DNA from 4 places in the Variovorax sp. 160MFSha2.1 genome. Region 3 is predicted to be linked to each of the others. Evidence: predicted binding sites of a transcription regulator. Region 3 holds the regulator's gene; each other region holds the start of a gene.
The links. Region 3 encodes sigma-54, which starts transcription at its own class of promoters, with help from an activator protein. Its sites were predicted from a motif close to TGGCANGNAANCTGCTTT; they were not measured.
Positions count from the first base shown of each region.

Region 1 (7,589 bases), 280 kb from region 3:
TCGCTGGCGTCGAGCCGGCTTGCCAGCAGGATCTCGTCGATGAGCTGGTCGAGCTCGCCGATGTTGCGCGAGATTTCCTCGCGCGCCGACTGGCTCGGGTGCTCGCCCATCAGCTCCAGGCCCATGCGGATGCGGGTGAGCGGCGAGCGCAGCTCGTGCGATGCGTTGGCCAGCAGCGACTTGTGCGAGCGCACCAGCTGCTCGATGCGTTCGGCCGACGCGTTGAATCGTTTGGATAGATCAGCCACTTCGTCCTGCCCTTCTTCTGTCACGCGCACCGAGAGATCGCCCTCGCCCCACCGCTGCACGCCGCGCTGCAGCGATTCCAGCCGCTGCGTGATGCGCCGCACGATCGGGTACACACCCAGCGCCACCGCCACGCCCACCAGCGCGATCATCCAGCCCAGCCCGAAGGGCGTGCGCCACGGCGCGAAACCGCCGGTGCCGGTGGGCCGCTCGCGCGGCGCCACGCGCAGCGTGATGGCCTTGCCGTCGCTGAGCGTCACGTCGAACTCCAGGCCCTGGCCCGGCACGCGCAGCGCGGTGCCCGCGCCTATCGGCTTGTCCTGTGCGTCCAGCACCACCACGTTGCGCGGCACCGGCGCCAGCCGTTCGCGCTCGGCCTCGGCGGCCTCGCGCACGATCCAGTTGGCCATCAGCGTGAGGATGACGACCCCGCCCACCACCGCGAGCCAGATGCGGACGTAGAGGTGGCGCGAATAGAGACTGCGCAGCATCGGCGGTCAGCCTAGTCTTGCTGCTTGGCGAAGACGTACCCGACGCCGCGCACCGTGAGGATTCGCTTCGGGTTCTTCGCATCGACCTCGATGGCGGCGCGGATGCGGCCCATGTGCACGTCGATGGAGCGGTCGAAGGCTTCGAGCTCGCGGCCGCGCACGGCCTCCATGATCTGGTCGCGCGTGAGCACGCGGCCCGCGCGCTCGGCCATCGCCGTCAGCAGGTCGAACTGGTAGGAGGTGAGGTCGGCCACCGCGCCGCCCACCGACACGGTGCGCGCGTTGCGGTCGATTTCCAGTGTGCCGAAGCGCATCACCGACGAGGCCTCGGCCTCGGTGGCGCTCTCGGCGCGGCGGCGCAGCACGGCGCGGATGCGCGCGAGCAGCTCGCGCGGCTCGAAGGGCTTGGGCAGGTAGTCGTCGGCGCCGATCTCCAGGCCGATGATGCGGTCCATCGGGTCGCCCTTGGCCGTGAGCATCAGCACCGACACCTTCGACAGCGGACCGGGCAGCGCGCGGATGCGGCGGCAGACTTCGAGGCCATCGGTGTCGGGCAGCATCAGGTCGAGGATCACCAGGTCGGGCGCGTGCTGCTGCAGCTGCTCGAGCCCGGCGGCGCCGTCGCCGGCATGGTTGAACGCGAAGCCCGACTGCGTCAGGTATTCGCCCACCATCTGCGCCAGGCGGGCGTCGTCTTCGATCATCAGGAGTTGGGGGGTGCTCATGCGCTTCATGGTCGTCCACCGGGAGCAAGAGGGCTTGAACGCTCCGTAAAGTTGGGTAAACCTCGGCAACCCCTGTCAACCGGCCATGCTGCGAAAAGCATAGCGCCGGTTGCAGTGGCCGTGGGCTCAGCCCCGTGCGAACGGCCGCAACTGCAGCCGCAGCGACAGGGTGGCGGAAAGCGGCAGGTCGACCGGCGAGCCCACGCCGCCGACATTGCCGTCATCCAGATGTGCCAGCGCTTCGAAGAGGCCCAGCGACTGGGCCATGGGGTTGATCTCGGCCAGCGACTTCGCGGCTTCGGAGCGCGGCGGCGTGGCTGCCACAGCCTTGCCGTCTTCGCTGACGAGCGACCAGTCGAGCGCCGCCACGGTGCGCTCGCCGGGTTCGCTTGCGATCACCAGCGCCACCGCAAGCAGGCCGCGGCTGTCGGTGACGGAAGTCAGCGCGCCGAGGGTGGGGGTGTCGTAGCCCACCAGCAGCACGGGCTCCTGGTCGCAGGCGGACTGCACGGCCGCCTCCAGCAGGCCCGAGCCGAAGCTGTGCTCGTAGGCCGAGACCGCGTTGCTTGCCGCCATGCAGCCGGTGCCGATGGTCCAGTAGCCCACGGCCGCGTTGTGCACCGAGTTGTGGAACTTGGTGGGCGACAGCCCTTTCGGGTCGCTCGCGAGCGTGCTGCACATGTAGTCGTTGATCGACAGGTCGCCGTGCGCCGACGTGAACACGCAGGGCACGTCAGCCGCGTTGCGGCCCGAGCCGGCAAGGGCGGCAGCGGCCACTTCGAGCGCCAGCGCCACGGTGTCGGGCGCGCGGCGGCGCTCGGCAGGGGCCAGCACCTGCGGCGAGGGCCGCTTGGCGGGCGGATCGGCCAGCGCGCCTTCGCCGCGGAAGGCGGCACGGGCGGCGTCCCAGCCGGGCAGCGTGGGAGTCCAGAAGGCGGGGCCTTCGATGTAGAGGGTGGGGGGCTTGGAAGCGGCCTGGTTCATGTCGTTCATGCCGCCTTGCCGAAAACGAGGGAGCAGTTGTTGCCGCCGAAGCCGAAGGAGTTGCTCAGCGCATAGCGCACTTCGCCGCGCGCGGGCTCCAGCCGGATCTGCGGGCCGAAGCCCTCGTCCAGCGTGTGCGTGTTGACCGTGCCCGGCATCAGGCCGCGCTCGATCGCCAGCAGGCTGATGACCGCCTCGACGATGCCCGCCGCGCCCAGCGTGTGGCCCATGAAGCCCTTGGTCGAACTGGCATGCGTGCGTGCCGGGAAGCGGCGCGCCACCAGCGCGCCCTCGACCTCGTCGTTCTTCTGGCTCGCGGTGCCGTGCATGTTGATGTAGTCGATCGCCTCGGGTGCGAGCCCGGCGCGCGCCAGCGCCTCGTCGAGCGCGCGCTCGGCGCCCAGGCCCTCGGGGTGGGGCGTCGACATGTGGTGCGCGTCACTGGCTTCGCCGTAGCCCAGCAGGTGCAGCGGCGCGGCATCGGCACCGGTCTGCACGCGCTCGACCAGCGCGAAACCCGCGGCCTCGCCCAGGCTGATGCCCTTGCGCGCGGCGTCGAAGGGCCGGCACGGCTCGCTCGATACAAGTTCGAGCGAGTTGAAGCCGAACAGCACGCTGCCGCACAGCGTGTCGGCCCCGCCGACCACGGCCGCGTCGGCCAGGCCCAGGCGAATGAGCCGCTCGGCCGAGGCGAACACCTTCGCGCTGGACGAGCAGGCGGTGGAAATCGTTTCGCTGGGTCCGCTGATGCCCAGCAGCTGCTGCGCGAACATGGCCAGCGAATGCGGTGTGTGCACCTCGGGGCGGCGCTGTCCGGGCGGGAACATGCCCTGCGCGTCGAGCTGCGTGTAGGCCAGCTCGGTCTCGCCGATGCTCGCGGTGGAGGTGCCCAGCACCAGCGCGATGCGCGATGCGCCGTATTTCTCGCGCGCCGCGGCAACGGCATCGATGAAGCCGTCGGCCTGCAGGCCCATCCAGGCCAGCCGGTTGTTGCGGCAGTCCCACTGCGCGAGCGATTCGGGGAGCCGGACCTCCTCGACGCCTTCGACGCGGCCGATCCAGGTGGGCAGCGGCGCGTCGCCGAAATCGTTGGCGCGCAGCCCGCTGCGCGACTGCGCGAGCGCGTCGGCCAGCGCTTCCTTGCCGACACCGACGGCGCTGGTGGCCGTGTAGGCACTTATCTGAAGAGGAGAAATTCGGGACGGCACGATCTTGTAGGTGTTGGGCTGTCGGTCAGGCGGACGATGGACGCCGGCAGGAAGCGAAGCGCGCGGCGGGAAAAGAAAATTGAAAGAAACGAATGTATACCGGCACAGCCTACCAGTTGCGCGGCCCGCGCACCGTCGGCCGTTTCCTATAAGGCCCAGGCCCTATTGACGGCCCTGTGGGCTTGTGGTCGCCGTCAGCCGCGAGGCCAGCGCCACCAGCAACAGCACCGGCGCGCCCAGCAGGGCGGTGCCGACGAAGAAGCTGCTGTAGCCGTAGGCGTCGACGAAGGCACCCGAGTAGCCGGCCAGGAACTTCGGCAGCAGCAGCATCAGCGAGCTGAAAAGGGCGTACTGCGTGGCCGAGTAGCTGATGTTGGTGAGGCTCGACAGGTAGGCGATGAACGCCGCCGAGGCGATGCCGCCGGCCAGGTTGTCGGCCGAGACCACCGCGATCAGCGCAGTCAGGTCGTGCCCGCGCGTGGCCAGCCAGGCGAAGAGCAGGTTGCTGGCGGCGCTGAGCACGGCGCCGAGCATCAGCACGCGCATCACGCCCAGGCGCATCGACAGCACGCCGCCGACGAAGGCGCCCGCCAGCGTCATGATCACGCCGTAGATCTTGCTGACCGAGGCCACCTGGTCCTTGGTGAAGCCCATGTCCACGTAGAACGGGTTGGCCATGATGCCCATCACCACGTCGCTGATGCGGTAGATGGCGATCAGCGAGAGGATCAGCACCGCCTGCCATTTGTAGCGGCGTATGAAATCGGCGAAGGGCTCGATCAGCACGTTGCGCAGCCATTCGGCGGCGGTCCGGGCCTTGGGCATGGCGCCCGGCACCGGCTCGGGCGAAAGCAGCACCGTGACCACGCCGATGGCCATCGATGCCGCCATGACCAGGTAGGCCGTCTTCCAGGCGCCGTTCTGATAGGCCGCCGCGCCCGTGGCCGCTGCAGCGGGCGCCACTTCGGCCCAGGCCGCGACCCACAGCACGCCGGCGCCGGCCCAGATCATCGCGAGCCGGTAGCCTGTCTGGTAGGCGGCGGCCAGCGCGGCCTGCTTGCGTGCCTCGGCCGATTCGATGCGGAAGGCGTCGAGCGCGATGTCCTGCGTGGCCGAGCCGAAGGCCACCAGCAGCGCGCACCACACCAGCGGTGTGAGCCCGTGGCGCGGATCGTTGACCGCCATGCCCGCCAGCCCGGCGATGACCATGCACTGCGCCAGCAGCAGCCAGCCGCGGCGGCGTCCCAGCAAGGTGGTGAGCGGCGGCAGCGGCAGCCGGTCGACCAGCGGCGCCCAGACCCACTTGAAGCCGTAGGCCAGCCCGACCCAGCTCAAATAGCCGATGGTGGTGCGGTCGATGCCCGCTTCGCGCAAGCGGAAGCTCAGCGTGCCCAGCACCAGCAGCAGCGGCAGCCCGGCCGAGAAGCCCAGCGCCAGCATGCGCAGGGTGGCGGGCTCCAGGTAGACCTTCAGCGCGTCGCGCCAGGGCGGTGAGGTGGGCGTGGGGGTTTCTGCGGGCGAGGCGGACATGTGCCCTGGATTGTCCATGAGCGACGGCCCGGGTTCCCGGGCTTCTTGTCTTCATTTGTTCCTATCATCCCGCTCCTATGTGCACACGATGCGATCGCCCCTTCACCGACTTTCCCGCCCCCTCCGCAGCTTCCGCGTGGCATCCGCGGCGAGCCTTCCTGCTCGCGGCGGCCGGCGCGGTTCTCGCGAAGCCGGCCCTGGCGCAGGTCGACGTGGGCAAGGCCTCGGTGGCCCGGAACATCGTGCCGGTCGAGCAGATCGAGACGGCCGGCGTGCAGCAGTACGGCCAGCTGCTCGAGCAGGCACGCGCCAAGGGGGCGCTCGCGGGCGAGAGCAATCCGCAGCTGCAGCGCCTGCGGGCCATCGCCAGGCGGCTCATTCCGTTCGCGATGCCGTGGAATTCGCGCGCCCGAGACTGGAAGTGGGAGGTCAACCTGATCGGCAGCAAGCAGATCAACGCGTTCTGCATGCCCGGCGGCAAGATCGCCTTCTTCACCGGCATCCTCGACCAGCTCAAGCTCACCGACGACGAGGTCGCGATGGTGATGGGCCACGAGATGGCCCACGCCCTGCGCGAGCATGCACGCGCCCGCCTGGCCAAGAGCGCGGGCACGGGCGCCGCGCTCTCCATCGGTGCGCAGCTGCTCGGCTGGGGGCAGGTAGGCGACCTGGCCGCGCGCGCCGGCACGCAGCTCATCACGCTCAAGTTCAGCCGCAGCGACGAGACAGAGGCCGATCTCGTCGGGCTCGAACTGGCGGCGCGGGCGGGCTATGACCCGAAGGCGTCGGTCTCGCTGTGGCAGAAGATGGCCACGGCGTCCAGGAATCAGGGCGGCCTGAGCTTCCTCTCGACGCACCCGAGCGGTCCGGACCGCATCTCGAAGCTCGAAGCGAACCTGCCGAAGGTCGAGAAGCTCTACCGCGACGCAAGGAAGAGCTGACTTGCATGACTCCCTCTCCCCCGTGGGGAGAGGGCGGGGGTGAGGGCTACGGCCTCTAGATAAGAGTCGCGCTTCATCTTCCGCACCTGCCCTCACCCCAACCCTCTCCCCCAGGGGAGAGGGAGCCAAGCCCGGGGGAGGGAGCCCAAAGCCCGAGGGGAGCGGGCCAATCCCCGCACGATTCCGATCTGCGCCACGGTGCGCTTGCGCTGGCATGCCGCTTGCATCTCAACTTGTACACATGTTTGGATGCCTGAAGATGGTGCACGAAGAAAACCCGAAAAGCGGAACGCCAGAAGCGGCCTGGATCGCCAGGTTCGCCTCGCCTGTGGCACACACGCACGCCGCCGTGGCGCTGGATTTCGCCTTGCCGCTCGCGGGCCTGCGCTTCGCTGTCAAGGACAACATCGACGTGGCCGGCGTGCCCACCACCGCCGCCTGCCCGGCCTTCGAGCGCCTGCCCGAGGTGCACGCGACCGTGGTGCAGCGCCTGCTCGAAGCCGGTGCATTGCTGGCCGGCAAGACCAATCTCGACCAGTTCGCCTGTGGCCTGAACGGCACCCGCTCTCCTTATGGCGAGGTGCCCAACGCTTTCGACGCGCGCTATGTATCGGGCGGCTCCAGTTCGGGCTCGGCCTGTGTGGTGGCCATCGGCGAGGCCGACTTCGCCCTGGGCACCGACACCGCCGGCTCCGGCCGCGTGCCGGCCGGGCTCAACAACATCGTCGGCCTGAAGCCTTCGCGCGGCCTGCTGAGCGCCTTCGGCGTGGTGCCCGCCGCGCAGAGCGCCGACTGCGTCTCCATCTTCGCGCGCACCGTCGCCACCGCGGTCGACGTGCTGCTCGCAGCCGCCGGCCACGACGCGCGCGATCCGTACTCCCGCGAGATCGACTTGCGCCGCGAGCCGCTGCCCGCGCGCTTCCGCTTCGGCGTGCCCGACCGGCTGAGCTTCTTCGGCGACGCCGCCGCCGAGCAGGCCTTCGGCGATGCGGTCGCGCGGCTGCTCGCCATGGGCGGCACGCCCGTCACCATCGCCTACGCGCCGCTCGCGGAAGCGGCCGCCATGCTCTACGAAAGCGCACTCGTCGCCGAGCGCTACGCCGCGGTGCGCGAGTTCTTCGACGCGCATGCCGACGACGTCGTCGAGCCCGTGCGCGGCATCCTCGCGAGCGGACAGGGCTACAGCGCGGCCGACGTGTTCGACGCACAGACCAGGCTGCGCGCCATCGCGCAGAAGGTCGAGCCGATGTGGCGCGACATCGACCTGCTGCTCGTGCCCACCGCGCCCACGCACTACACCCGCGAGCAGATGCGCGCCGATCCGGTCGCGCTCAACCGCAACCTCGGCGCCTACACCAACTTCGTCAACCTGCTCGACTACGCCGCGCTCTCGGTGCCCAGCAGCTTGCGCGCGGACGGCCTGCCTTTCGGCATCACGCTGATCGGCCCCTGCGGCAGCGATCT
Region 1 is NZ_CP157624.1:398,519-406,107, forward strand. Features, by position in the region: gene ABL838_RS01730 (ATP-binding protein) at 1-737, opposite strand, end outside; gene ABL838_RS01735 (response regulator) at 749-1,471, opposite strand; gene ABL838_RS01740 (beta-ketoacyl synthase chain length factor) at 1,589-2,455, opposite strand; gene ABL838_RS01745 (beta-ketoacyl-[acyl-carrier-protein] synthase family protein) at 2,452-3,654, opposite strand; gene ABL838_RS01750 (AmpG family muropeptide MFS transporter) at 3,817-5,202, opposite strand; gene ABL838_RS01755 (M48 family metallopeptidase) at 5,262-6,125, shown strand; gene atzF (allophanate hydrolase) at 6,385-7,589, shown strand, end outside.
Region 1: the regulator sigma-54 is predicted to act here: its motif matches at 6,336-6,353, upstream of atzF (allophanate hydrolase).

Region 2 (7,589 bases), on a different replicon from region 3:
TGGCTGGCGGCCTCGGTGAACTCGCGCTGCAGCCGACTGGTGCTCTTGTAGGGGTTCGGCGTGACCTGGGAGATCACCACGCCCTTGAGGTGGTCCTCGCCCAGGCGCTGTGACAGCTGCTCGATGTCCGCACCCGAATACGCGAAGAGCTGCGCCGTGCCGCCGCTGACCCGGTAGGCCTCGATGAAGGCCGCGGTCGGTGCGCCATTGGCCACCAGGATGATGGCTTGCGGCGTGGACTTGGTGAACACCTGTACCGCTTCTGAGATGGACGTGTTCGCGCCCCGGCTGCTGCCGGTGTAGGAAGCACGCGTCACGAAGCGGACCTTGGCCTGCGCCGCTGCCTGGTCGGCCGCCGCGACGATGGCGTCGCTTCCGGGGCCGGCTTCGTAGAGCAGGCCCAGCTTGCTGATGCCCACCGTCGACAGCTGCGAGGTGAGCTTGGCCAGCTCGCTCGGGATGTCGGCGCGCACGTTGAAGAGCTGCGCGTGCGCGGGCGCGATGTCGGTGGTGCGGTAGCCCACCAGCGCCATGCGCTGCTGTTCCAGCAGCCGCGTGGCCAGCAGCTCGCGCAGATTCTGGCTGCCGAAGTAGCCGGCCAGTACCAGCGGCCGCTTCTCGATGAGCAGCTTGCGGGTCTGCTCGACGGTGGATTCGGGCCGGCTGCCGTCGTCCTCCGTCGCCAGCGCGAAGGTGTGGCCGTTCACGCCGCTCTTGCGGTTCGCCGCGTCGAAAGCCAGGCGCATGCCGGCCGCATAGCCCTGGCCCTGCTTGGCCTCCAGGCCGCGCATCGGGGCTACCTGAACGACCATCACCTCGATGGCAAAGGCATGGCTCGTTGCCGATGCCGTGATCGCCATGGCTGCCAGCCAACGCGCGAGCTTGCTTCGATTCATGGCCGGCTCCATCTCTTGTCTTAAGGAGTGCTGAGTATGTGCAGCACATTGACACATGATCCGGGGCATTCCCGGATCGCCGCAAGGGGCTGAGGTCGACGGTGTGACATCGTCACGGCGGTTCCTAAATCCAGATCTTGGCCGTCACATAGGTAAGCACGACGCCGATCGCCGCAGCACTGAACATGAAGAGGACGGGAGAGAGCTTCAGCAAGTAGATCGCACAGCCAGCGGTGACCGCAAACGCCGCCGCATGGCCCGCGAACTCCGAAGTGAATGTGCTGATGGTGTTGATGTCCTCGTTGAGGATCGCCTGCAGCCGGTGGCTCTTCATGCGCTCGATTGAGGCGACAGGCGTGTGCAGGATTCGGAGCGAGACATCCTTGCGCAGCGCTGCGACGACCCTTTGCCCTGTGAAGCTGTTGACGATGCCCGCCAATGCGTGCCCGCCGACCGAGAACAGCCCCAACGCAGCCAATCCCACCGCAGCGGAGCGCTCGATGGCCGCGTTGCCATGCATGGCACTGTTGATCTGCTCCAGCAGCAACGCGGTGGCCATGCCACTCACGCATCCCAACAGCGTCGCCAGGACGATCACGTAGGCGAAGGGCCTGAGCAAGCGCCGAGTTTCAGCAGAGAAGGTCGAGTGTGTGTTCAAAAGCGATGCATTCAGAGATGGCGGCGTCCAGTGCACGATCGCGGATGGCACAGGCTCGCTGCAACTGGAATGGTGTCGGTGGGAGGCTGGGAGGTTGTGTTCAGCGAGCGCCTGATGCTGTGGTGCTTGGCGTGGATCCCCTCCTCATTCTTTTGTTGTCGCATGAAGGATCGCTCAACGAATTGCCAAGATTTGATCAAGATCCGCGCCGTGCCGAATGGTCGTTGCGCGATGCGGATTCCCATGACAAGAAGGCGGTGTTTAGGAGGCCGAAATCGAATGAAGGCGCCGCATAATGCGCACCCGCCGCGGGCACCCTGTTCCGCCCAGGTCGGGGCGCCATTGCCCTTCAGCGGCGGCGCACATTGAATCCCTTATGGCCGACGAACGTATCCTGATTGTTGAAGACGACCCGCAGATTGCCGAGGTGCTTTCTGCCTACCTGCAGCGTGAAGGGTTCCAAACGGCGCACAGCCGTGATGGTGAGGAGGCGCTGCGGATGTTCGGGCAGTGGCAGCCGGCGCTGGTGCTGCTGGACTACATGTTGCCGCGACTGAGTGGCAGTGAGGTCCTGGCCGCCATGCGCCGCACGAGCGATGTCCCGGTCATCATGGTGACGGCCATCAATGACGAAGCCGAAAAGCTCGGCGCGCTGCGCTACGGTGCGGACGACTATGTGGTCAAGCCCTTCAACCCGAAGGAGGTCGTCGCACGCGTGCAGGTGGTTCTTCGGCGTTCGCGGGCTTCGTCGTTCGCTGCGAAGTCCCGGCTTTCTCATGGGGCGCTCGAACTCGATCTCGATGCCGTGACGGTGCACGTCGACGGTGATGCCAATCCGCTTGAATTGACGATCACCGAATTCAAGCTGCTGTCGACCATGATGCGGCATCCGCGCAAGGCCTTCACTCGGTTCGAGCTGCTGCAAGCCTGCCTGCCCGAAAGCGATGCGCTCGAACGGGTGGTCGACACGCACGTGCACAACCTGCGGCGCAAGCTGGAGGAGCGCGGTGTCACGGGCATCCCCCTCGCTGTGCGAGGCGTTGGCTATCGCCTGGGCGGTTCGTAGCGATGCGCTCGCGTCGATCACTTTGGGCGTGGCTCACTTGGCGGATGGTTGTCTTGGCCATTGCCGCGACCGCAGCGGTGCAAGCCGGGATGTGGGGGCGCTACAACTACCTGGAAGCAAAGGCTGAGTCCAAACTGCCGCCCGCGGTGGCCGCAGAGATGCGGCGTCTTGAGATTGAGCCGGAAAAGAACGCAAAGCGGTTGCAGGAAATCTATGCCATGTACGGTGAGATTTTCGCGCCGCCGTCCGATACCGAGGATCTGATCGTGCAGGCGCTGTTGAGCCTGGCCATCGTTCCCTTTGTGGTGGCGTTCGGCCTGATTCTGGCGCGCCGTATCGTTCGACCGGTCTCGCACGTGGTCGCGGCCGCAGAGTCGGTGGCGACGGGACGCTTCTCGGCCCGGGCACCGGTGCTCGAAGCGGCGCCTGCTGAACTCCAGCGCCTCGCGATGCACTTCAACAAGATGGCGCAGCGCTTGGAGGCGTACGACAGGGAGCTCCACGATTCGAGTGCGGCCATCGCGCATGAACTTCGCACGCCCTTGACTGCGGCGATGGGACGACTGCAGGGCATTCTGGATCGGGTGTTCCCGTACGAAGAGGGCCAGATCGCCACGGTTCTGGATCAGCTGGAGCAGATCCAGCGCATCATCGGTGACCTGCAGGTTCTTTCGCTTGCGCAGGGTGGTCGACTGCATCTGGAGATCAGCGAGTTCGCCGCGCGGCAATTCGTCGACGAAAGAATCCATTGGGCCAGCCCCGCCTTGCAGGCGCGCAGCGTGCGGGCCGTCAACCATGTCGAGGCCGGGCAGACGCTGCGCGCAGACAGGACGCGGCTCGGTCAGGCTCTGTCGGCCCTCATCGACAACGCGGTGCGCTACGCAGGTGACGGTGGCATCGTGGAGATTGACCTTGTGGAGCGAGACCTGGGCGTTGAACTGATCGTTCGCGACCGGGGCACAGGTGTTTCATCCGATGACGAGGACTTCTCGCGCTTCTTCGAGCGCTTCTGGCGCAGCGAGCAGTCTCGCTCGCGACACGCCGGCGGAACCGGCCTGGGCCTGTCGGTCGTGCAGGCGATCTGCAGGGCCCATGGCGGCCACGCGAGCGCTTCAGCACGCGCCGGTGGCGGCGCAGAAGTGCGCATCTGTTTGCCGTACACGGGAGCGGCGATGGATTCAGGCACGTTGGTGGCCTAACGATACGGTCGGAAGCGTGAACAGGCGGCGCGTGATTTCTTGCAGCACCGCTTCCAGCGCAATCTCGCGTGACGGGGGGACTCCGCCCGCCCGTGCTCAAGACCTCGGCTCGGTGTGCGATTTGCACCGTGCGCTGAGCGGTGAAAGCGATTCGGCATAGCCGTGGTCGAAGGTGAGGGTTTCCTTGCGAGCTGAATTCTTCGGCGGCGAGTTGAAAAGGTTTTTCGTGACGACAGCAGCGGGTTTGCTTTTTCCTGCGGCGACGCGAGGATCTCAATGGGCACTTGCAGTTGGGGAGTGCGACTGTCCCAGATCGCGCGCGTCACCGGTTCCATTTACATCGTGACTGGCAGGCTGCTCAGCCCGGACCACGTGTCGCGGATCCTGGGCAAGCGGCCGCACAAGATCTCCATCATCGCGACTGCCAGGGCGCGCAGGGAGGCGAGTGTGATCAAGCGCAGCTTCCCTGATGTGCGCGTCGCCCAGCACAGCGATTGCGATGCCAAGGGGGGCTTGTCGAGCCCGACACGGTCTGGGTCTCGAGCGCGGACTGCGGCAGGTCCGCGATGATCGAGTCCACCGTCGGTCCGCATTCGATCCAGCGTTTTCAACAGAGCCCTGGAATTCTTTTTCCGCGAGCTCTGGTCTCAGTCGCGCTCGAGATCCAGTGACCTTGTTCCGACGTCCGCCCTCCCCACTGACAGCCAGATCTCCTGAAACGTTCTTCCTTTCCGGCGGCAGCGCCCTGTCGAGGGCGCTGCGGATCGTCCTGCGGCCGTCGCGGGCCACCTGACGGGTGGCGATGCGTGAGCCTCGCGTGTGTTCTAGGACTCGAGCGTTTCCAGCGGGCCGAAGAACTCGTAGCGCAACTGCTGCTTCGGTATGCCAAGCGCCAGCCCGTCGGCATAGACGGCCTTCATGAAGGGCTTGGGTCCGAGAAAATACAGGTCCACGTCGCGGTCGGATGGCAGCAGCCGGGCCAGAAGTTCTCGGTTCACGAAGCCGATTGCATGTGGCCGGTCGGCGGCGCGCGGCGTGTCGTAGACGTACAGCGGCTTCACGTTCGCATGCGTCGCAGCCAGAGCATCCACGCGTGCGCGGAAGGCGTGGGCGCCGCCGTGACGGGCCGCATGCACGAAATGCACCGGCCGACCGGTGTGCGCCATGGATTCCAGCATGCTCATCGCCGGCGTGATGCCCACGCCCCCGGTGACCAGCACCAGCGGACGGGTTTGTTCTCCTGCGGGGTGCAGCACGAAGTCGCCGCACGGCGCCTGGACCTGCAGTCGCGCGCCGACGGTCGCAGTGCTGTGCAGCCAGTTCGAAGCCCGGCCCCCCTCCTCCTTCTTGACGCTGATGCGGTACCACGGCTTGCCTGGCGCGTCGGACAGCGAATAGTTGCGTCGCACCGGCTGGCCGTCGATGTCCAGCACGAGCGTGATGTACTGGCCAGGCGAGAAGGCGAGCAGCGCGCCGCCGTCGGTGGGCTCCAGGTAGAACGAGGTGATGACATCGCTTTCATCCTCGCGACGCGCGACGCGGAACTCGCGCGTTCCGCGCCAGCCTCCGGGTTGTGCTGCGTTGGCGCTGTAGACCTTTTCCTCAGCGGCAATCAGCAGGTCGGCCAGTGCGCCGTAGGCCTCGCCCCAGGCGGCAATGACTTCATCGGCGGCGGCGGCGCCCAGCACATCCTTGATGGCACGCAGCAGGTAGCTGCCGACGATGGGGTAGTGCTCGGGCAGCACGCCGAGTGCCGCATGCTTCTGGATGATGCGCGGCAGCGCATCGCCAATGGCTTCCAGACGGTCGATGTGTGCTCCATAGGCGACGACCGCACCTGCCAGCGCCCGAGCCTGGCTGCCGGCCGCTTGGTGGGCTTCGTTGAAGAATGCCTTCAGCTGAGGATGCCCCTCGAGCATGAGGCGGTAGAAGTGGCGGGTAATGGCCTCGCCGTGCACCTGAAGCGCAGGCACGGTGGACTTGACGATGGCGATGGTTTGCGGGTTCATGGCTTTTCCGAATTGATGTTGGCGGTGTCGACATCTCACGATCTGTGCCAGCGACAACCATGAGCCAAGTCCCTGTCGCCATTGGTGATTTTTTGCAATGGTCAAATTGACAACTTCAAGCAGTTGTATTTATGACCACAAATGATGTCAGTTTGACCCATGACCTTCCGCCTTCGGCGGCTGAAGCGAGCAGATACCGATCGCTTCTGGCCGCGGCGCGCGGACTCGTTCAATGCGATGCGGCTGCTCTCTTGCAACTCGAAGGCGATGTTCTCCGGCCGATGGCCGTGGACGGCTTGAGCGACGAGACACTCGGACGCCAGTTCCCGGTGGCTGCCCACCCGCGTTTTGCGCGTCTGCTCGACAGTCCGCGAGGCCTGCGGTTCGCCCATGACTGCGGTTTGCCGGACCCTTACGATGGCCTGATCGTGGGGCAGCCTGGCATCCTGCCGGTGCATGACTGCATGGGCGCACCGCTGCGTCTGCGTGGCATCCCATGGGGCTTGCTCACGCTCGACGCCCTCGAGCCGCACACGTTCGACGCGGTGAGCCCGGCCCAGGTCGAGGCGCTCGTGGCACTCGTGGAAGCGGGCGTGGAGGCCGTCCAGACGATCCGCGAGATGGAAGCTCGCGCCGCGCGCGAGCAGGCCGTGGCTCACGCCCTGCGCGCCGGGCGCGGCGCACCGCGCGAATTGCTGGGCAGCGGCGCGGCCATGAAGCAGCTTTACAGCGAGATCGAGACGGTCGCCGTGTCTGACCTGACGGTGCTGCTGCTGGGCGAGACGGGCGTGGGCAAGGACCTGGTGGCGCAACGCCTGCACGCGCGCTCGCGTCGCAGCGAGCAGCCGCTCGTGCAGGTCAACTGTGCAGCACTGCCCGAGGCGCTGGCGGACAGCGAGCTCTTCGGCCACAAGCGCGGCGCGTTCACGGGCGCCATGCACGACCGCGATGGCAAGTTCGAGATCGCGGACGGTGGCACGCTCTTTCTGGACGAGGTCGGAGAATTGCCGCTGAGCGTGCAAGCCAAGCTGCTGCGCGTGCTGCAAAGCGGTGAAGTGCAGCGCCCTGGGAGCGATCGCACATTGAAGGTCGACGTCCGCGTGATTGCGGCCACCAACCGTGACTTGCCCGCGGCGATCGCGCAGGGACGGTTTCGCGCGGATCTCTACCACCGGCTTTCGGTCTATCCGCTGGTCGTCGCGCCGCTGCGCGAACGGGGACGCGATGTGCTCGCGCTCGCCGGCGGCTTCCTCGAGGAAAACCAGCATCGCTTGGGCGCGCGCAATCTACGGCTCTCGCCGGCGTCGAAGTCTGCCTTGTTGGCGCACGTCTGGCCAGGCAACGTGCGCGAGCTTGAGCATGTGATCAGCCGCGCATCACTGCGGGCCGTCAGGGAGCAGCCCCGCGGGGCACGCTGGACGGCCATCGAACCACGCCACCTGGCGTTGGAGAGCTCCGCAGTTGGCGCTCCGGCTGACCTGAGGAGGAAGGCCGTGTCCTTACCGGCAGAGGGCCAGGTCCCTGCGGTTGCGGTGCGCAGCACATTGCGTGAAGCCACGCTGGCGTTCCAGCGAGCCTGGCTCGATGAGATGTTGACGCGGCATCAGGGTCACCTGGCCAACGCCGCGCGTGAAGCTGGGATGGACCGCAGCAACTTCCACCGGACACTGCGCAAACTCGGCCTGCTGCAAGCCGATGATGCGGACGCCCGCAATCAGTCCGGCGCGAACCTGTGAAGGCCCCGCGCGCCTGCGTTCAGCA
Region 2 is NZ_CP157625.1:371,315-378,903, forward strand. Features, by position in the region: gene ABL838_RS33230 (ABC transporter substrate-binding protein) at 1-896, opposite strand, end outside; gene ABL838_RS33235 (ABC transporter transmembrane domain-containing protein) at 1,021-1,515, opposite strand; gene ABL838_RS33240 (response regulator) at 1,931-2,620, shown strand; gene ABL838_RS33245 (ATP-binding protein) at 2,674-3,819, shown strand; gene hmpA (NO-inducible flavohemoprotein) at 4,644-5,828, opposite strand; gene norR (nitric oxide reductase transcriptional regulator NorR) at 5,960-7,564, shown strand.
Region 2: the regulator sigma-54 is predicted to act here: its motif matches at 5,861-5,878, upstream of hmpA (NO-inducible flavohemoprotein).

Region 3 (7,589 bases):
CATCGGCCTGCGCCTGAACGAACACCGCCTGCGCGAACAGGCCCTGGCCGGCCTTCGCGCCTCCGAACAGGCGCAGGCAGAGCGGCTGCGCTTCTTCTCGGCCGCCAACCACGACCTGCGCCAGCCGGTGATGGCCATCGGCCTGCAGGCCGAGGTGCTGCGCCAGCAGCTGAACGACGGCGCGAGCATGGAGGCAGTGCAGCACACGGTAGGCTCGCTGGCGCGTGCCCAGCAGGCGCTGGAGGGGCTGACCAACCAGCTGCTGGAAATCGGCCGCATCGAGGCCGCGGTCGATCCGCTGCGCCCCACCAGCGTGGCGCTGGCGCCCCTGCTGCACGAACTGGCGCGGCAGGCAGGCAACGGCCGGGTGCTTGTGCGCTGCCCGCCGGACGCCATTGCCTGGAGCGACACCGTCTCGCTGCGCCGCGTGCTCGCCAACCTGGTCGACAACGCCGTCAAGTTCACGCCGCGCGGGCGCGTGCTGCTGGCGGTGCGCTCGCGCCACCGCAGCGCCCGTCGGGCCTGGCGCGTGGAAGTGCGCGACAGCGGCATCGGCATCGCGGCCGATGCCCAGCAGCGCGTGTTCGACGACTTCGAGCAGATCGGCAACGTGGAGCGCAACCTGCAGCGCGGCCACGGGCTGGGGCTGGCGATCGTGCGGCGGCTGGCGGCGCAACTGGGCATCGAGGTGACGCTGCGCTCGGCGCCGGGGCGGGGATCGGTGTTCGCCTTCGAGCTGCCCGCCGCGCCCGAGGGGACGACAGTGGCCTCGCCGGCCGCCACCCCGGTTGCCGTGAAGGACGACGGAACCGACACGACGCGCAGGCTGCGCCCGGGCCTCGCCGTGCTGGTGGTGGAAGACAACGCGGTGGTGGCCGACAGCCTCTCGGCGCTGCTGCGGCAGTGGGAGGTGGAGCCGCGCGTCTACGCCAGCGCGGCCGAAGCGCTGGCGCTGGCCGACCTGCACGCGCTCGACGCGGCGCTGTGCGACATCCGCCTGCCGGGCGCGCTCGACGGCATCGCGCTGGCCGAGAGGCTGCAGCGCCAGAAGCCCTCGCTGGCGATCGCACTGATCTCGGCCGACATCAACGAGGCCACGCAGCGGCTGGCCACCGAGCGCGGCTGGCATGCGCTGCGCAAGCCGGTGCAGCCGGAAGAACTGCGCCGGCTGCTGCTGGGCGCGCAGCAGCAACAGGCGCGCGGCTGACACCGGCGCCGGGGATCGATCGAGCTGGCACGGCCCGTGCTGCCATCGCTTCCGGGATATGCTCCGCGCACAGGCCGCCGCCCCTGCCTCCGATGTCCACCGACACGCCTTCCACCCCTCTCGCCGCCGGCTCGCGCGGCCTGCGCTACGACCCGTTCGCCATCGCGCTGCACTGGCTGCTCGCGGTGCTGATCGTCGGCTCCTTCGGCGTGGGGCTCTACATGACGGGGCTGCCCTTCTCCCCGCTGCGGCTGAAGGTCTACAACTGGCACAAATGGGCGGGCGTGACCATCCTCGCGCTGTCGGCGCTGCGGCTGCTGTGGCGGCTGGGGCACCGCCCGCCGGCTCTGCCCCAGGGCACCTCGGGCCTGCAGGTGGCGGGCTCGCGCGTCAGCCACACGCTGATGTACCTGCTGTTCTTCGCGGTGCCGCTGTCCGGCTGGGCCTACAGTTCGGCCATGGGCATGCCGGTCTCGTGGTTCGGCATGCTGGCGCTGCCCGACTTCGTGTCCGCCGACCATGATTTCGCCGAAGCGGTGCTGCAGCCGCTGCACCGCAACTGCGCCTTCGCGCTGGCGGGCATCACGCTGCTGCACGTGGCGGCGGCACTCAAGCACCACTGGATCGACCGCGACGGTCTGCTCAAACGCATGTGGCCCGGGCCACGCTAGGAATCTGCCGGATCATGAGTTCCCTACTTTTCCGTCTTCCCCCAACGCTGCTGGTTCTTGCCGCGGCGCTGCCGGCCGTCGCCGGGCCCTCGGCGGCATCCGCCACGAAGCTCGTCGCCGACAGGAGCCAGATCGTGTTCGTCACCAAGCAGATGGGCGTGCCGGTGGAAGGCAGCTTCAAGAAGTTCGACGCGCAGGTGGCCTTCGATCCGAAGAAGCCCGAGGGCGGCAGCGTCGCGCTGCAGATCGACACGGCCAGCGCCGGCTTCGGCGTGCCGATGAGCGATGCCGAACTGCCCAAGCAGCCATGGTTCGACGCCGCGCACTTTCCGCAGGCCAGCTTCCAGTCGGGCGCCATCAAGGCGCTGGGCGAGGGCAAATTCGAGATGGCAGGCAAGCTCACCATCAAGGGCACGACGAAGCAGGTGACGGTGCCCGTCAGCATCGCGGCGGCAGCCGGCGGCGGCAACTACTCGGTGGCCTCCGGAAGCTTTACGATCCAGCGGCTCGACTACAAGGTGGGCGAAGGAGAATGGACCGACACCTCGGTGGTCGGCAACGATGTGCAGGTGCGCTTCAAGTTCACGCTGGCAGGGCTCGCCGCGCCGTGAGCCGCCTCCCCCGCTTTCCTACCCGGTTTTCTCTTTCATGCTCCATGCAGCCAACGCCATGAAAAAGCTTCTTCTTCTCGCCGCGGCCCTGTCGGCCGCCGCATTCACCGGCAGCGCCTCGGCGCAGCAACAACAGCAACTGCCATCGGAATTCGCGCCGGCCGTGGCCGCCAAGCCCGCGGGCGGGCCGGCCAAGAACGCCAACTACGTGATCGACCCGACCCACACCTTCGTGATGTACGAGATGGGCCACTACGGCACCACCACCAACCGCGGCCGCTTCAGCACCAAGGACGGCTCAGTGCAGATCGACGGCACCGGCGCCAGCGGCAAGGTCGACATCACGATGGACATCAGCTCCATCAACACCGGCGTCGACCTGCTCAACCGCCACGTGCAGAGCAAGGACTTCTTCAACGTGGCCGAGTTTCCGACCGGCCGCTTCGTGGCCGACCGCATCGACATCTCCGGCGACAAGGTGGTCGACGTGCCCGGCAAGCTCACGCTGATGGGTCAGACCCGCCCCGTGACGCTGAAGGCCGTGCGCTTCAACTGCTACCTGAGCCCGCTGATCAACCGCCAGGTGTGCGGCGGCGACTTCGAGACCACCGTGGAACGCAGCGACTGGGGCATCACCTGGGGCCTGAACTTCGGCTTCGAGAACAAGGTGCGGCTGCTGGTGCAGGTCGAAGCGGTCAACGTGCAGTGACGACACCGAAGGCAACGCCATGATCGACACCACCCTAGCCCTGCTCGGCATCGCCGGCGCCATGACCGTGGGCGCGATGAGCCCCGGCCCCAGCTTCGTGATGGTGGCGCGCACGGCCGTGACTTCGCGCGCCGACGGCCTGGCGGCCGCGCTGGGCATGGGCGCGGGCGGGCTGGTCTTCGCGATCGCGGCGCTGGCGGGGCTGCAGGCAGCGTTCCTCGCGGTGCCGGCGCTGTACCTGGCGATCAAGGGGTTGGGCGGCGCGTACCTCTGTACCTGGGCTTCCGCATCTGGCGCGGCGCGCGGCAGCCGCTGGCCGTGGCGCAGGAGGCCGATGCCTCGCAGCGCCCGCAGGGCCGGGGCAAGCGCACTTTCCTGCTGGGCCTTGCCACGCAGGTGAGCAACCCGAAGACGGCCGTGGTCTACGCGAGCATCTTCGCGGCCTTCCTGCCGCGCGAGGTGCCACTGGTGCTGGCGCTGGCGGTGCCGGCGGTCATCTTCTGCATCGAGACGGGCTGGTATTCGATCGTGGCGCTGGCACTGTCCTCGGCGGCGCCGCGCTCGGCCTACCTGCGCTACAAGGTCTGGATCGACCGCGCGGCGGGCGGCGTGATGGGGCTGCTGGGGCTGCGGCTCGTGTGGTCGGCCGTGCGCGGCACCTGACCTAGAGCAGGCTCTCCGGCGTCAGCGGCGCCAGGATCTCAAGCATGGTCCGGTCCCAGAAGCCGGAGTCGGGCTCCTCGGTCAGCACGGTGATCTTGCCGGCGTCGTCGCTGACCCATTCGATGCGCGACTGGTCGCTGCCCTCGGCGAAGCGCAGCCTGTAGGCGCCCTGCTGCTTGAGCACATCGATGAGCTTCAACGCCTGCTGCGCCATCTCGGGGCTGCGGATGAAAAGGCCGATCTCGGTGTTGTGCGTTTCCGAGCGCGGGTCGAAATTCATCGAGCCGACGAAAAGAATGCGCTGGTCGATCACCGCCGACTTGGCGTGCAGCCGGCCCACCGAGGTGCCGAAGAGGCCCAGCCGCACGCTGCTGCGGGTGCGCTTGGTGCTCAGCTCGTAGAGATCGGCGCCGAGCTTGAGCATGTCGGGCCGGTAGCGGCGGTAGGCGGTGTGCACCAGCGGCTCGTCGGTGGCTGCCAGCGAGTTGGTGACCACGCTGATCTTCACGTTGCGGCCGCGGATCTCGCGCATCACCTCCAGCCCCGAAGCGCCCGGGATCAGGTAGGGCGAGACGATGGTCACTTCAGAACGCGCGCGGCGCATCTGCTCGACCACGTTGTAGCGCACGCTGTCCACGTCCAGCAGCGGCACGCCGCCGTAGGAAGCGGTCTTGCCGATCACGCGCTCGGGCGAATCGGCATAAGCCTCGGCGGTGGTCCAGATCAGGCCGAGCTTGCCGGCATCCAGGTCTTCGGCCATCGGGCTGTAGCCCAGCAGGTCGTTGGGCGCGGGCTTCGGCGGCGGGGGCGTGGTGTCGGGGCCGGTGGCCAGCTCGAAGCGCTTCTGCAACTCCTCGCGCGGCAGGTCGCTGGTCACCACGGACTGGATCGGCCGCACGTAGATGCTGTTCCAGTACTGGTCGAACAGGCTGCCCAGCCGGGGAACCAGCGCGCCGGTGACGAAGGTGTCGAGGTCGATGAAGTTCTCGCCCGAGGTGCGCCTGAAGTACTGGTTGCCGATGTTGCGCCCGCCCGCCACCGCCATCGCGCCGTCGGCGATGAACAGCTTGTTGTGCATGCGGCGGTTGACGCGGCTGAAGTCGAAGAGCGAGGCGGTGAAGCGCTTCAGCAGGCTGCCGCGGCCGGCCGGGAAGGGGTTGAACAGGCGCAGCTCCACGTTGGGCGTGGCGGCGAGGCCCAGCAGCAGCTCGTCCTCGCCGGAGGTGTAGAGGTCGTCCATCAGCAGCCGCACGCGCACGCCGCGCTGGGCGGCGTCGCGCAGGGTGCGCAGCAGGTAGCGGCCGGTCTCGTCGTTCTCGATCTGGTAGTACTGCACGTCGAGCGTGCGCTGGGCGCGGCGCGCGAGCTGGATGCGGGTGTCGAAGGCGAAGTCGCCGCCGGGCATCAGGCGGAAGCCGCTGAGGTCGGGGTCGGGCTGCGAGGCCAGCGCGATCTTGCCCAGGGCGGTGTCGGCCGAGACGGCGATGGTCCTGGTGGGCGGGCGCGGGGCCTCGTCGGGCAGGGTGGCGCAGCCGGCGAACAGCAGCACTGCCACCATGGCGAAGACCCAATGCCCGGCGCGCGACATCAGGCCACGGCTCATCGGCTTCTTTCTAGAGTGCCTTGCGCAGGTTGGCGGGGGCGATGCGCAATGCTTCGCGGTACTTGGCGACGGTGCGGCGCGCGCACTCGATGCCCTGCTCCTTCAGCATCTCGGAGATCTGGCTGTCCGACAGCGGCTTCTTCACGCTCTCCGAGCCGACGAACTGCTTGATGAGCGCGCGCACCGCGGTGCTCGACGCGTTGCCGCCGGTCTCGGTGCCCAGCGCCGAGCCGAAGAAGTACTTGAGCTCGACCGTGCCGAAGGGCGTGGCCATGTACTTGGCGGTGGTCACGCGCGAGATGGTGGACTCGTGCAGGCCCAGCTCGTCGGCGATCTCGCGCAGCACCAGCGGGCGCATGGCGAGCTCGCCGTGCACGAAGTAGCTCTTCTGCCGCTCGACGATGGCGTTGCTCACGCGCAGGATGGTGTCGAAGCGCTGCTGGATGTTCTTGATGAACCAGCGCGCCTCCTGCAGCCGCTGCGACAGCGCCTGGCTGCCCTCGCCCTTGTGCGACTTGAGCGCGCCGGCGTAGATGTCGTGCACGCGCAGGCGCGGCATGACCTCGGGATTGAGCATGACGCGGAACTTCACGTTGGTGCCGCGCCCGGTCTTGGTGACGATGACGTCGGGAACGATGATGTTGCGTTCCACGTCGACGAAGCTGCGGCCCGGCTTGGGCTCCAGCCGCGCGATGACCTGCAGCGCCGAGCGCACCAGCTCCTCGCTGCTGCGGGTGAGCGTGGCCAGGCGCTTGAAGTCGCGGCGCGCGAGCAGCTCCATGGGCTGCTTGCAGATGGCGATGGCGGTCTTGCGGACCAGCTCTTCTTCCTCGGTCTCGTCGTCGCTGGCCATGGCGCGCAGCTGGATGCTCAGGCACTCGCCGAGGTCGCGCGCGCCGACGCCGGCGGGCTCCAGGCTCTGCAGCAGGCCGAGCGCCACCTGGAAGTGGTGCACGAGGTCGTCGAACTCGTCGTTGTCGTCGCCGGCCAGGCCCGAGGCCAGCGCGGGCAGCGAGTCTTCGAGGTAGCCGTCGTCGTTGAGCGATTCGATGAGAAAGCGCAGCGCGGCGCTGTCGCTCTCGTTGAGCCGCAGGCTCAGCGCCTGGCGGTGCAAAAAGGACTGCAGCGACTCTTGGCTGCGCGCGAGCTCGGTGGCATCGGCGCGCTCGTCGTCGCCTGCGTTGTTCTGGCGCGCGGGCGCATCGCCGCCCCATTCGCTGTCGTCGGGCGCCATGTCGACGGTGCCGTCGCCTTCCCAGTCGGGCTCGCGCTCGGAGATCTCGGCGGCGGGGCCGTCGGAGTCGGCGGCCGTGGAAGCCGTTTCGGAAGAGGAAGTGGTGGAGGTCGAACCGGACGTGGGCGCGAAGTCGCTTTCGCCGCCTTCACTGCCGCTGCCGCCATTGCCATCCTCGTCGCGCGGTACCGGGGCATCCGCAGTCTCGAGCCCGAACTCTTCGCGCACGGCTTCTTCCGCGGTGCGCTCGAGGAACGGGTTCTCGTCGAGCATCTGCTCCACCTCCTGGCTCAGTTCGAGCGTGGAGAGCTGCAGCAGCCTGATCGACTGCTGCAGCTGCGGCGTGAGCGCCAGATGCTGCGAAACGCGAAGGGACAGCCCTTGCTTCATGATGGAAACCGCCCCCGCGCCTTACATGCGGAAGTGCTCGCCCAGGTACACCCTGCGTACCTCGGCGTTGTCGACGATCTCCGAAGGCGTGCCTTGTGCCAGCACGTGCCCGTCGCTGATGATGAATGCGTGGTCGCAGATGCCCAGCGTCTCGCGCACGTTGTGGTCGGTGATGAGCACGCCGATGCCGCGCTCCTTCAGGAAGCTGATGATCCGCTGGATTTCGATCACCGCGATCGGGTCGATGCCGGCGAAGGGCTCGTCCAGCAGGATGAAGCGCGGCTGCGTGGCCAGCGCGCGCGCGATCTCGACGCGGCGGCGCTCGCCGCCCGACAGCGCCAGCGCGGGCGAATCGCGCAGGTGGTCGACGCGCAGGTCGGCCAGCAGGTCGGTCAGGCGCTCCTCGATGTGCTCCTTCGACAGCGGCACCAGCTTGCCGTTCGCGTCGGGCTCGCTCTGCAGCTCGAGCACGGCACGCACGTTTTCCTCGACCGTGAGCTT
Region 3 is NZ_CP157624.1:674,894-682,482, reverse strand. Features, by position in the region: gene ABL838_RS03000 (ATP-binding protein) at 1-1,207, shown strand, start outside; gene ABL838_RS02995 (cytochrome b) at 1,300-1,878, shown strand; gene ABL838_RS02990 (YceI family protein) at 1,893-2,489, shown strand; gene ABL838_RS02985 (YceI family protein) at 2,548-3,198, shown strand; partial or broken gene ABL838_RS02980 (LysE family translocator) at 3,218-3,861, shown strand; gene ABL838_RS02975 (phospholipase D family protein) at 3,863-5,464, opposite strand; gene rpoN (RNA polymerase factor sigma-54) at 5,475-7,088, opposite strand; gene lptB (LPS export ABC transporter ATP-binding protein) at 7,110-7,589, opposite strand, start outside.

Region 4 (7,589 bases), 210 kb from region 3:
GCTGATCCTGGCCGCCTTCGCGCCGCCTCTGACCGAACTGGCCTTCAAGTTCGGCCCTGCCGAGTACTTCTCGCTGATGGTGCTGGGCCTGATCGGCGCGGTGGTGCTGGCTTCGGGCTCGCTGCTGAAGGCGGTGGCGATGATCGTGCTGGGCCTGCTGCTGGGCATCGTGGGCACCGACGTCAACTCGGGCGTGGCGCGCTACAGCTTCGACATTCCGGAGCTCACCGACGGCATCGGCTTCGTGGTCATCGCCATGGGCGTGTTCGGCTACGGCGAGATCATCGGCAACCTCTCGCAGCCCGACGACGAGCGCGAGGTGTTCACGCACAAGGTCAAGGGCCTGTGGCCCACCAAGGACGACTTCAAGCGCATGCTGCCCGCGGTGCTGCGCGGCACGGCCCTCGGCTCGGCCCTGGGCATCCTGCCGGGCGGTGGCGCGCTGCTGGCCTCCTTCGCCTCCTACGCGCTGGAGAAAAAGATCCGCATGCGCCCCGGCGAAGTGGCCTTCGGCAAGGGCAACATCCGCGGCGTGGCATCGCCGGAGTCGGCCAACAACGCCGGCGCGCAGACCTCCTTCATCCCGCTGCTGACGCTTGGCATTCCGCCCAACGCGGTGATGGCGCTGATGGTGGGCGCGATGACCATCCACAACATCCAGCCGGGACCGCAGGTGATGACCAGCAACCCGGAGCTCTTCTGGGGCCTGATCGCCTCCATGTGGATCGGCAACGCGATGCTGATCATCCTGAACCTGCCGCTGATCGGCATGTGGATCAAGCTGCTGACGGTGCCCTACAAGTTCCTGTTCCCGGCCATCGTGCTGTTCTGCGCGATCGGCGTGTACTCGACCAACAACAACACCTTCGACGTGTGGATGGTGGCGGCCTTCGGCTTCATCGGCTACCTCTTCATCAAGCTGCGCACCGAGCCCGCGCCGCTGCTGCTGGGCTTCATCCTGGGGCCGATGATGGAAGAGAACCTGCGCCGGGCGCTGCTGCTGTCGCGCGGGGCGTGGAGCGTATTCGTCACGCGGCCGCTGTCGGCGGGGCTCCTGATCGCTGCTGTCCTGCTGCTGGGCATCGTGCTTCTCCCGGCCATCAAGGCCAAGCGCGAAGAGGCGTTTGTAGAGGATTGAGCCTCAGCGCACGAGCAAAGGCAGCAGCAACAGCTGCCACGCGAGCCCCAGCAGGGCCGAGGCGAGCACCACCGGGATCACACCGGCCTTGAAGCGGAACAGCGCCACGGCGGCGATCAGCCCGATCGCCGCCGATGCCGCGTCGAAGCCTCCCCCGGCTCCCTTCGGCCACAGCACGTGCCAGGCGAAGAACACCGCCAGGTTGACGATCACGCCCACCACCGCTGCCGTGATGGCCGTGAGCGGCGCGGTGAGCTTCAGGTTGCCGTGCGTCGACTCGATGAAGGGACCGCCCAGCAGGATGAAGAGGAACGACGGCAGGAAGGTGAAGAAGCTCACCACCGTCGCCGCCACCGCGCCCGCAGTGAAAAGCGAACCGGTGCCGAACAGCGCCTGGTTCCAGCCGCCGACGAAGCCCACGAAGGACACCACCATGATCAGCGGCCCCGGCGTGGTCTCGCCCAGCGCGAGGCCGTCGATCATCTGCGTGGCGCCGAGCCAGCCGTAGTGGTCGACGGCGCCCTGGAACACGTAGGGCAGCACCGCATAGGCGCCGCCGAAGGTCAGCAGCGCGGCCTTGGTGAAGAACCAGCCCATCTGCGTGAGCGTGCCGTGCCAGCCGTACAGCGCCGTGAGCGCGCCCATGGCGCCCAGCCACAGCGCGAGGAACACGCCCAGCACGCGCCAGAAGCGGCCCCAGCCGAAGCGCGCGTGCGCGGGCGTGGGGGTGTCGTCGTCGATGAGCGCCGGGCCGGCGGAAGCCACCGCCGCGCCATGCCCGCCGCCGGGCGCGAAGCGCTCCGGCGCCACCCGGCTGCCGAAATAGCCGATGGCTGCGGCCGCCAGCACGATCAGCGGAAAGGGCACGCTCAGCGCGAAGATCGCCGCGAAGGCCGCCGCCGCGATCGCCCACAGCCATGCGTTCTTCAGCACCCGCGAGCCGATGCGCCAGGCCGCGAACAGCACGATGGCCGTCACGGCAGGCTTCACGCCGTACAGCAGCCCCGCCACCGCCGGCACCTGCCCGTAGGCCATGTAGACCCACGACAGCGCGATCAGGATGAAGAGCGAGGGCAGCACGAACAGCGCCCCCGCCGCGATGCCGCCCCAGGTGCGATGCATGAGCCAGCCGATGTAGGTGGCGAGCTGCTGGGCCTCGGGGCCGGGCAGCAGCATGCAGTAGTTGAGGGCGTGGAGGAATCGCTTCTCCGAGATCCAGCGCCTGCGCTCCACCAGCTCCTGGTGCATCAGCGCGATCTGCCCGGCCGGCCCGCCGAAGCTGATGAAGCCCAGCTTGAGCCAGTAGCCGAAGGCCTGCCAGAAGCTGACGGGAACGGGCCGCTCGACGGGATCTTGGGGAGAGGACATCGGGCGACTTTCGTGTTGCGCTATTTCAGGAATGCGTCGTAGGCGGTCTTCAGTATCAGCGCGCTCACCACCACGATGAACACCACCCGCACGAAGCCCGCGCCGTGCTTCAGTGCAACCCGCGTGCCCAGCACGCTGCCGGCCACGTTGGCCACAGCCATCACCAGCCCGTAGTGCCACCAGACGTGGCCCTTGGCCGCCAGCAAAATCAGCGCGGCGGCGTTGGTCAGCGTGTTGATGATCTTGGCCGAAGCCGAGGCGTTGAGGAAGTCGTAGCCCATCCAGCGCACGAAGAGGAACACCAGGAAGCTGCCCGCACCCGGCCCGAAGAAGCCGTCGTACAGCCCGATCGACAGGCCGATGGTGCAGGCCGCCAGCGTCTCCGCCCTGCCCGAGAAGCGCGGCGCGTGCATGCGGCCCATGTCCTTGCGCGCCAGCGTGTACAGCAGCACGCCCAGCAGGATGAGCGGCAGCGCCTTGCGCAGGAAGTCGCCCGGAAACATGGTGACGCCCCAGGCGCCCAGCATCGAGCCGGCAAAGCCGAGCAGCGCGGCCGGCCACAGCGCGCCCCAGCGCATCTGCACCCGCTGGCTGAACTGGGCCGCGGCGGCGGCCGTGCCCCAGATGGACGCGCTCTTGTTGGTGCCCAGCAGGGTCGCGGGCGGTGCGCCCGGGAACACGGCGAACAGCGCAGGCACCAGGATCAGGCCGCCTCCGCCCACGATCGAATCGACAAAACCCGCGAGCGCAGAGGCGCCCGTGACCACCAGCATTTCCATAGGGCCCGGATTGTCTCACCCCGGTGCTATCGAAAAAGTAGCTGGAATGGCCGATGCCCAAGCCCCGCACAAATAAAAAAGGCGCCGACCAGCGGCGCCTTTCAAGCTTGGACAGGCATCTCGTACGGAGCCTTTGAAGAATTTTTATTGTTGCTTGGGGGTTTGTCTCCTCGGACCCTCGGCACACGAGCAGGGCCCGTTCGCGAGTGCGCAGACTTTAGGGGCACGCACCGCCTCAGTGCATAGGGAATTACCCGCTTTGCCTTACGCGGGAAGCCCGATTTGCAAACCAAAGTGTTTCTGATAGTTAACGACGTGGCACGACTTGTGCACGGGGCGCCTGAGTCCACCACATGAAGAAGAAAGCGACCATGGCCCTGGCACCGCAAGCCTCCATCAACGCGGCAGACACCGCATGGATGATGACCTCGACCGCGCTGGTGCTGCTGATGACGCTGCCCGGCATCGCTCTCTTCTACGCGGGCATGGTGCGCCGCAAGAACGTGCTGGCCACCATGGCCGCGGTGGTGGCGATCGCCTCGACGGTCTCGCTGACCTGGTTCGCGGTGGGCTATTCGCTGGCTTTCACCGAGGGCTGGCCCTGGCTCGGCGGCTCCGGGCGCTTCTGGTTCTCGGGCTTCGACTACCTGAAGGAGGCCGGCCAGCTCGCGGTGAGCCACGTGGCGCCCAACGTGCCCGAGTCGGTCTACGCGATGTTCCAGCTGACCTTCGCGATCATCACCACGGCGCTGGTGCTCGGCGCCTTCGTCGAGCGCATGCGCTTCTCGGCGATCCTTTGGTTCGCGCTGCTGTGGAGCGTGCTGGTCTACGCACCCGTCGCGCACTGGGTGTGGGAGCCGGGCGGCTGGCTCGCGCAGATGGGCGCGCTCGACTTCGCGGGCGGCTCGGTGGTGCACGTCAACGCCGGCATCGCCGGGCTCGTGTGCGCCTACGCCCTCGGCTCGCGCAAGGGCTACGGCCGCGAGGCCTTCGAGCCCTACAACCTGGCTTTCACCATGACCGGCGCCGGCCTGCTGTGGGTGGGCTGGTTCGGCTTCAATGCCGGCTCGGCGGTGGCGGCCGACGGGCGCGCGGGGCTGGCGATGCTGGTCACGCACATCGCGGCGGCTGCCGGCGCCATGAGCTGGATGCTCGGCGAATGGATCGTGCGGCGCAGCCCCTCGCTGCTGGGCCTGTGCTCGGGCCTCGTGGCCGGGCTGGTGGCCATCACGCCGGCGGCCGGCTTCGTCACGCCGCCGGCCGCGCTGGCCATCGGCGCCATCGCGGGGCTGGCCTGCTATTGGGGCGCCACCGGCCTGAAGCACCTGCTGGGGGCGGACGACTCGCTCGACGTGTTCGGCGTGCACGGCATCGGCGGCATCGTGGGTGCGCTGCTGACGGGCGTGTTCGCCGACGCACGCATCTCGGGCGCCACCGGCGACGTGCTGACGCAGGCGATCGCGGTCGGCAGCGTGGCCATCTTCAGTGCGACGGGCACGGCCGTGGTGCTGTTCCTGGTGCACGTCATCGTCGGCCTGCGCGTCGATGCCGACAGCGAGCAGCTGGGCCTCGATCTTGCACAGCACAGGGAACATCTCGGGAGCAGTTGACCCACCGCCGGAGGAAACAAGCCATGTCCCCATCCATGTCAGAAAGCGAACGCATCGCCCTCGCCGCCCGCCTCCACGTGGCGCTGCGGCGAAAGCACGGCCGCGTGACCGACACCGAATGGATGGCGACCAATGCCGAGTACGCCGCCGAGATCGTGCGCATGACGCGCGCGCACGCCGCCGACACCAAGGACGAGGAGCTCTACCTGCTCGCCACCCGCCTGGAGCAGGCGATGGAACCGCTGGCACGCGCCGCGCGCCTGGCGGCGCGCCAGCCCGACGGCCAGCCGCCCACGCCCCCACCGCGGTACGTAGGCGGCCTGCGCTGAGGCTTGCTCAGCCCTCCAGCGCAGCCTTGCGAATCGACTGCAGCGTGCTGCCCGGCGTGATGGCCTCCGGGTCCAGCAGGCAGTGCAGGATCGCCGGCTTGCCGCTGGCGCGCGCACGGGCCAGCGCGGGGCCGAACTCTTCGGTGCTCTCGACGCGCTCGCCGTGCCCGCCGAACACCTCCGCGTAACCACGGAAGTCCGGGTTCTTCAGCTGCGTGGCGCTGATGCGGCCGGGGTAGTGCTTTTCCTGGTGCATGCGGATGGTGCCGTACATGGCGTTGTCCAGCAGCACCACGATGATCGGCAGGCCGTACTGCACGGCGGTGGCGAATTCCTGGCCGTGCATCATGAAGTCGCCGTCGCCCGCGAACACCACCACCTCGCGCTGCGGCCACAGGCGCTTGGCGCCGACGCCGGCCGGCAGGCCGTAGCCCATGGAGCCGCTGGTGGGAGCGAGCTGGCTCGCGTACGCGCGGAACGGCCAGAAGCGGTGCACCCAGGTGGCGAAGTTGCCCGCGCCGTTGCAGAAGATGGTGTCGGCCGGCAGCACCTCGCGCAGGTGCTGCATGACCTCGCCCATCTGCAGCGCGCCCGGAATGCGGATCGGCGACGGGTCGCTCCAGCGCAGGAAGTCTTGGCGAGCGGTCTTCGTTTCCGCCGCCCAGGCCGGAACCTGCGCGGGGCGCAGCGTGGAAACGGCTTCGGCGAATGCCTGCGGCGTGGCATGGATGCCCAGCGCCGGGCGATACAGCTTGCCCAGCTCGTCGGCGTCGGCATGCACGTGCACCAGCGCCTGCTTCGGCTGCGGGATGGACAGCAGCTCATAGCCCTGCGACGGCACCTCCGACAGGCGCCCGCCGGCCAGCAGGATGAGATCGGCGTTGCGAATGCGCTCCAGCATCTTCGGATTGACGCCCAGCCCGAGGTCGCCCGCGTAGCAGGGATGCTCGGCCGACATCAGCATCTGGCGGCGGAACGAGCAGTACACGGGCAGCGAGAAGGCCGCGGCGAAATCCGCGAACTGGCGCGACGCCTTCTCCGACCAGCGGCTGCCGCCCAAGACGACCACCGGCCGCTGCGCCTGCGACAGCCGCTGCTGCAGCTCGGCGAGCTGCGCCGCGCCGGGGTGGGTTTCGGTAACGGCGTACGGCTTCGCGTCGGCCACCGTCGCGGCCTCGGTCAGCATGTCTTCCGGCAGCGCGATCACCACCGGGCCGGGTCGGCCCGAGGTGGCGACATGGAAGGCGCGCGAGACCAGCTCGGGCACGCGCGCCGGGTCGTCGATCTGCACCACCCACTTGGCCATGGTGCCGAACACCGCGCCGTAGTCCAGCTCCTGGAAGGCCTCGCGCCCCAGCGCTTCGCGCGCGACCTGGCCGACGAAGAGCAGCAGCGGCGTCGAATCCTGGTGCGCGATGTGCACCCCGGCCGACGCATTGGTGGCGCCCGGCCCGCGCGTGACGAAGCACACGCCCGGCCTGCCGGTGAGCTTGCCCTGGGCCTCGGCCATCATCGTCGCGCCGCCTTCCTGGCGGCACACGGTCACGTCGATGGAGGCGTCGTGCAGCGCGTCGAGCACGGCGAGAAAGCTCTCGCCGGGCACGCAGAAGAGCTGCTCGACGCCGTGGGTGACGAGTTGGTCGACCAGGATCTGGCCGCCGGTGCGGGGTGTGGTCATGGGGTTTCCGATGAAATGAAAAAGGCCGATGGGTCGCTCACTCGAGCGCGGCGCAGGCGGCGGCGATGCGCTCGCAGGCCTCCTGCAGCTGCGCCATCGAGGTCGCGTACGAGATGCGGAAATACGGCGCCAGCCCGAACACGCTGCCCGGCACCACCGCCACCTCGAAGTCCTGCAGCAGGTAGCGGCAGAAGTCGCTGTCGCTGTGCAGCAGCGCGCCGCCGCGCGTGCGCCTGCCGAGCACGCCGGCGCAGCTCGCGAATGTGTAGAACGCGCCTTCGGGCACGCGGCAGTGCAGGCCTGGCGCGCGGTTCAGCGCGGCGACCACGAAGTCGCGCCGCGCCTGGAAGTCGGCGCAGCGCTCGGCCACGATGTCCTGCGGCCCGGTCAGCGCCTCGATGGCGGCCGCCTGGCTGATGGACGAGGGGCAGGAGGTGGTCTGGCTCTGCACCACCGCCATCGCTGCAATCAGCGCGCGCGGCCCCGCGCCGTAGCCCACGCGCCAGCCGGTCATCGCATAGGCCTTGGACACGCCGTTCACCGTCAGCGTGCGCTCGCGCAGGCGCGGCTCCACCGCCGCCGGCGTGGCGAAGGCCAGACCGTCGTAGAGGATGTGCTCGTAGATGTCGTCCGCCAGCACCCAGACCTGCGGATGGCGCAGCAGCACCTCGCACAGCGGCTTGAGCT
Region 4 is NZ_CP157624.1:466,853-474,441, reverse strand. Features, by position in the region: gene ABL838_RS02085 (tripartite tricarboxylate transporter permease) at 1-1,138, shown strand, start outside; gene chrA (chromate efflux transporter) at 1,142-2,506, opposite strand; gene ABL838_RS02075 (sulfite exporter TauE/SafE family protein) at 2,527-3,285, opposite strand; gene ABL838_RS02070 (ammonium transporter) at 3,639-4,895, shown strand; gene ABL838_RS02065 (hypothetical protein) at 4,919-5,224, shown strand; gene ABL838_RS02060 (thiamine pyrophosphate-binding protein) at 5,232-6,902, opposite strand; gene ABL838_RS02055 (pyridoxal phosphate-dependent aminotransferase) at 6,940-7,589, opposite strand, start outside.
Region 4: the regulator sigma-54 is predicted to act here: its motif matches at 3,602-3,619, upstream of ABL838_RS02070 (ammonium transporter).